3 regions of the Staphylococcus sp. MSU001 genome follow, and region 1 is predicted to be linked to each of the others. Evidence: predicted binding sites of a transcription regulator. Region 1 holds the regulator's gene; each other region holds the start of a gene.
The links. The regulator NrdR, encoded in region 1, represses ribonucleotide reductase genes. The targets are predictions, from matches to a motif close to AACACNATATATNGTGTT.
Positions count from the first base shown of each region.

Region 2: the regulator NrdR is predicted to act here: its motif matches at 1,075-1,092, upstream of nrdI (class Ib ribonucleoside-diphosphate reductase assembly flavoprotein NrdI).
Region 3: the regulator NrdR is predicted to act here: its motif matches at 876-893, upstream of nrdD (anaerobic ribonucleoside-triphosphate reductase).

Region 1 is NZ_JBRIKK010000005.1:11,918-14,130, forward strand. Features, by position in the region: gene ACVBFA_RS03385 (replication initiation and membrane attachment family protein) at 1-951, opposite strand, end outside; gene nrdR (transcriptional regulator NrdR) at 952-1,422, opposite strand; gene gap (type I glyceraldehyde-3-phosphate dehydrogenase) at 1,942-2,213, opposite strand, start outside.
Region 2 is NZ_JBRIKK010000006.1:73,618-75,830, reverse strand. Features, by position in the region: gene nrdE (class 1b ribonucleoside-diphosphate reductase subunit alpha) at 1-549, opposite strand, end outside; gene nrdI (class Ib ribonucleoside-diphosphate reductase assembly flavoprotein NrdI) at 512-910, opposite strand; gene ACVBFA_RS04175 (DMT family transporter) at 1,664-2,213, shown strand, end outside.
Region 3 is NZ_JBRIKK010000010.1:36,786-38,998, reverse strand. Features, by position in the region: gene nrdD (anaerobic ribonucleoside-triphosphate reductase) at 1-833, opposite strand, end outside; gene ACVBFA_RS06155 (hypothetical protein) at 1,146-1,451, opposite strand; gene cysC (adenylyl-sulfate kinase) at 1,804-2,213, opposite strand, start outside.

The DNA of each region.
Region 1 (2,213 bases):
TTCTGAATCAGACCAACTTGCTAACATATCAATCGGACTTGTTTCATCTAGCAGTTGTAACCAATCATTTGTAGTATCTTTTGCGTGTCGATCTTTTTTTTCATCGTTAGTTTTATGTGTTTGATGCTCTAATTTAGGCAATTGATTATCATGTTCAATCAGATAATAAGTTCTAGCTTGCTTACGCATTTCTTCAAAAGATAACTGTTGTGCACTGGTAATGGAGCTTAATATAACATTTTTCATGCCATCTTCAGTAATCCCATAAAGCGTCGCAAGTTGTATAATCAAATTCTTAGCTTCTTTATCGATAATTTCATTACTAATAAAATGATGGTTCAACATCTGTCTCAACATTTCAAAATCAAAAGTTTCATTAGATAAATCTATGCCATTATAATGTTTGATTTGCTTTAAATTAATTTGATCTGAAACATTGACCTTTTTAGGTACATTGAATACTTCTGTAAATTTTCTAGTGGTCTGTTGATATTTGCTTAAATCTTTCTCATCTTTTTCGAAATAAGATTTAAGTGCTTGATAACGCTTTTTATCAACCTCACTAAATAAAAATACTGATAACATAGGATCATTAAAAAATTGATAGGCTGTTGGAGGCTGAATTAACTCATAAACAAAGTGAGAATACTTTTCTTCATGCCTTACAAATGTTTTAATCAATCCAATAGCCTCTAAATTGTCCATTTGCTCCCTAAAATCTAATAAGTTAATTTTTAGTTCATTCATGAATATATAATGCGTTAACCCGAGTTGTTGACTTTCGTCTATGAATTGACTCATAAAATGATAGAGTCCTATTGATTCAACTCCAATTAAAGGGGTAAATAGTCGATTTAAAATATCTAAATGTTGTGAGGTGAATTCGAAATGTGTAATCACCTCAAATCCATCTTGTGGTTTTAGACCATATTCATAGGTTTGTAACCCCATCTATTTATCACTCCGTTTATTATCACTCAAGATACCTTGCATTGACTCTAAGAGTTGATCAACATCTTTGAATTCTTTATATACAGATGCAAATCTTACATAAGAAACTTGGTCAACATGCATTAATAAATTCATAACATGCTCGCCAATTTCTCTAGAAGAAATTTCAGTTTGTCCTTCATCTCTAAGTTGCCACTCCACTTTATTAGTTATGTCTTCAAGTTGTTGATAACGCACTGGTCGTTTCTCGCAAGATCTTACTAAACCATTTAATATTTTTTCTCTTAAAAATTGTTCTCTAGTTCCATCTTTCTTCACTACTATTAATGGACTTACTTCAATATGTTCAAATGTTGTAAAACGCGTTCCGCAATTTTCACATTCTCTTCTACGTCTAATCGCATTGGCCTCATCTGCATGTCTAGAATCAACCACTCTGGAATGTGTAGAATTACATTTTGGGCATTTCATATATATCACCCTCCCAAGTTTGATCACCGTACATTATACTATAAAAGTACTGTGTAAAAAAGAAAGGTCAATTACAACTATAAATGAAAGAATGTAATGATACATTGATAACACCACTATGTGTAAAAAAGGAAAATATATCTTATAAATAAAGGTTTTAGTGTACTATGTTATTTATTAAAAATATTACATTTTAACGTGATTAAACATATTAAATGAATTTCAATCATTTAAATGTACTATACAATTTTATAAATACGACCAAAAGTACCATTATTAAATTATAATTTGAAAGATGATTCGTTAAAATCACCTCATTTCAAAATCATCTCAACTTGATTAATAAATAATGACTATGGATCATTTTTCTATAAAGAAAGTATCTAGTAATATGTCTAAAGCTAATTGGTTATCTATAATAACATCAATGATGCTTCAACTTTGTTTAGGGCTATTTGTATATAAATAAACCTGAGATAATATGGCTATCTCAGGTTTAGTGCAAGTATAAATATTCAATTAAATGGCTTTTACCATTGCTTTATCATCAATTAATTGTCCAATTTTGTCAGCTACTTCAACAACTCTATTCGAATAACCCCATTCATTATCATACCAAACGATAACTTTCACCTTATTTTGTCCCATAACCATCGTAGATTGAGAATCAATAATAGCTGAATGAGGATTTGTGTTAAAGTCTACAGAAACTAAAGGAGCTTCTTCAACATCAAGAACACCTGTTAAATCGGCATTTTTAAATGCGTCATTAACTTGTGTAACTGTAACAT
Region 2 (2,213 bases), on a different contig from region 1:
AATAGAATTTAAGCTATCGTCTACTTCTAATAAGAAACATGAAACAAGTTCTCCACGTCTTGCTCTACCTGCATTCAAGAATGTTGGTGTCGCCGGTTGATAGCGTTGTTCCACCATTGCAGAAATAAATTGTTTAGCTTGTTTAACATTACCGTTCGCTAAATAAAGTGCAACGATTGCGACGTGCTGATTATAATCCTCAAGAAACTTAGTTTTATCATTCGTTTTTAAAGCATAATCTTTATAAAACTTACTTGCCGACATATAACTAGCAAATTGGAAGTGAATTGATTTTGCGTATTCAGTAATTTCACTTAATTCTGCTTCACTATATTTTTCGAAAACATTAAAATAAAAATTATTGTCAACAAGATAATGAAGTCTTTCGATTTCATCATCAAAGGAAATCATTTTATCATGGATTTCTTCAAGATACACCTTCAATGCTTCTTGATCTTTCTCTAAATTAAAGAAACCATTGTCTTTTCTCTTGGTCACTTCATTATTTAATTCAATATGATTGTATTTCTTTTCTTCCATGGTTTTCATTGAAATTGCCCACCTTATCCTTAAATTCAATAATGTCTTTATTTGTCCCTTGTACTTCAAACTTCATCATTAATGGAACTTTATATTCCTCAGAAATTGTATGGCCGGCTTTAGCGAAATTTTGTCCCCAATTTCGATTTCCACTCGCAGCAACAGCTTGTAACTGAGTATGATTTACATTTAAAAAAGATTGAACCGGCTGCGGCACCTCTCCAAATCCAATAGTGCCAGTAACTAAAATGTAGGGTTCATTAACTGATTCGTTACAATTATCTTGAGTAATTTCAAATGTATCTTTAATACCAGCACGACTAATAAATCGTCTAACATTACCAGAAAATGAATAATATACTACTTTCATTGGATCACCTTCTTTCGTCAACCATTGATTCTGCTAAAAGTAGATTAGAAATGATTAAATATCTTTAATATAATTTAAATCATCTACTTATAAAAACAGTTGAAAATAGTTACTTTTACGTAAAATTTTTTCAATCTGTAAATAACCTTTAAAATATATAAATAACCACAATATATAGTGGTTAAAACTTAAATTTGCACTACATGATAAATTATCTTTTTAGTAGGATTTTACTATAATTGCAATATTCCCGAGATAAAAGTAGTGTCAAATTGCATTAAAATGATTAAATGCTACAACGTTAGATTTTCAGTCAAACACTATATATAGTGTTTGTGCTTCTGATTTAATACTATATTCTGTGTTTCATTATACATAACTCATATCACTAATGAAAGTTAAAAATTAGTGGCAGTAACAACCTATCATTTGGAAAGTGCATCACTACGAGTTTAGTGTCATTATTTTAAAATAAAAAAATTTTTTTGAGTGTCTTTACTTGCTTTTCTATTGAAATTAGACATATAGAGTTAAATGAATAGTTACGTAAATTTCTACAATAACAGATATAAATTACATTTTTTAAAACATGATTCTAGCTTTTTATTAAATTGCACAACAGTAATAACAACTTCGAACACGAACGTTTGTTCGATTTTTATTATAGCTCGTTTCCATTGAATTTTCAAGAACTTATGCATAATTAAAGTTTATATGCTAATATAATGTCGTTAATCATATAATATTGAGGCGATGATATTGAATCCGAAAGTTAAAGGTATTATTGCTATATTGATTTCAGCTGTGGGTTTTAGTTTTATGTCAGTCTTTTTTAGATTGGCCGGTGATTTACCAGTCTTTCAAAAATCTTTAGCTAGAAATTTTGTAGCCATGTTTATACCATTATTTTTTATTTATAAATATAGACAACCTATGTTTGGGAAATTAAGCAGTCAACCTCTACTCATCTCACGTTCAACACTTGGGTTAATCGGTGTCTTACTTAATATCTACGCAATTGATCACATGGTATTAAGTGATGCTGATACATTAATGAAATTAAATCCTTTTTGGACAATTGTTCTTAGTTTAATTTTTTTACATGAAAAGGTACGAAAATATCAAATTACGGCGATGATTATTGCTATATTAGGGATGCTTTTAATTGTTAAACCAGAATTTTCATCATCAGTTATTCCTTCAATAGCAGGATTACTATCAGGTATTTTTGCAGCATCTGCCTACACATGTGTTAGAGCACTCAGCACTCGTGAAAAACCTTATACGATAGTGTTTTATTTTT
Region 3 (2,213 bases), on a different contig from region 1:
ACTAGTTTATCGTAATTTAAAATATCGGGATACATGCGTTTTGTTGAACATTCCAATGCAAGTTGCTTAATATCATAGTTAGGATCTTCTGGACCAAAGTTAATACCCTTTTTTATCGAAAATACAAGTTTAGGGAAAATTGCAGTGACTCTATCTTTACCGAGACCTTTAATACGAGTATGTAAAATTGCTTGTTGAATCTTTCGACTTAATTGATCTGTTCCTAAACCAAATCCCAAAGTAACGAATGGCGTTTGTCCATTGGAAGTATATAGTGTGTTGATCTCATATTCTAAACTTTCAATCGCATCACCAATATCTTTAGTTACTTGCGTGTCCACATAATTCTCAATTTTGTCAGGTTGAACGAAATCATTCGCTACTTCCCTATGATGTTGTGCGTTCATTTGTGCATATTTACTTAGTAATTCGTCAACACGATCGACAGTACAACCTCCGTATTGACTGCTTGAAACGTTTGCAATGATTTGTACAAGTTGTGCTGAAGCGGTTTGTATTGATTGAGGTGTTGTAACATTAGCATTACCTATCTCAAAGCCATTCTCTAACATATCTTTTGCATCTATGAGACAACAATTGGTTAATGGTTGAAATGGATGGTAATCTAAGTCGTGAAAATGAATATCTCCCGATTGATGTGCATGAGCAACATGCTTCGGAAGTAAATGATCGAGTGCATAAGACTTTGATACCGTTCCAGCTGTTAAATCTCGCATTGTTGAGAATGTATTACTATCTTTATTTGCATTTTCATTTAATATAGTTGGATCTTTTGTGATTAATCGAGTTAATGATGTTTCTAGAGTAGTCATTTTGTCACCCTTTGCTATATATAGTGTATATCAATAAAATAAAACACTATATATAGTATTACAATCGATTACTAAGTCGTTAACTAAAATGTCATAAAGATTATTAACGTTTAGTGAACTCTATGTGAGATAAAGATAGTTTTGTAATCAATATAAAAACCTGAGACGTCAATGTTCTCAGGCTTCTATAACATACAGTTAGTTATTGATTCAGTTAAAATTTATAATATTTTCATTTTTTGTAATTCTAGTAATTATCTTCGTATAAATTGGGAATAAATAATCGAAAAAGCATTTACCTTTCCCTTTTATCTAATTATTTTTATTATCTTGTGTTGATTGATTTATATTTTGATGTGTTTGTTGATGATCTCGAACGACATGACGAGAATGCTCTTGTGCTACTTGTTCTTCCCTGTTGCTCGACTCTTGCAATTCATCCGTATGTCCTTTTGACATCTCAAGATTTTTTTCTAAATTTTTGCGTTTTTCATCCTCTGATCGACGGTCATATGAGCGCTCTTCTAACACTGAGCCAACTGTTAAAATGAGAATTACAGCTATTGTCCCCACAATAAATAATACAAGTAAAATCCACATCCAAATATTAAATGCCATGTTATATCACCATCCTCTTATTTTCTATGATAAATCACTCAATATCTCTTTAAAAATATTTTCCCTTTTTATTTCACTTTAATCACACATCAATAATTAGCTTTTTATAAATTTAAATTATATTTGTATTTAGATAATCACAAACTAAGCATAAATCATGACTCATAAGTATACTATTGATGTCATTTAAAAATAACATCTTCTTACTTAATTAGAAGTAAGTATACCTGACCAAGTGCTTTTCTTTAAAAACTTATGATACGTTCAAAACTTTCCAGTATACTTTTAAAATTAAAAAGAGTAGGATTAAGAATCTTTAATTCTCTCCTACTCTATATAACGAAATATCAATTTAAATATATTGGTGTTCTTTAAGATAACGTATAATTTGTTCCACTGATTGTTCAATAGTGTCGTGTTCAGTATCTATAGTGATTTCAGGATTTTCAGGTGCTTGATAAGGTGCACTTATACCTGTAAATTCAGGTATTTCCCCAGATCGTGCTTTTTTATACAATCCTTTCGGATCTCTCTTTTCACATTCCTCAACACTACATTTTGTATATACTTCTATAAACTCATTATCCTCTAGTAATGCTCTAACACCTTCTCTGTCTTCTTTATATGGGGAGATAAAAGCAGTAACTGTTAAAGCTCCAGCGTCTACCATTAATTTTGCTACTTCTCCAATACGTCGAATATTTTCTGAACGATCTTCAGGACTAAATCCTAAATTTTTATTAAGACCGTGACGCACATTAT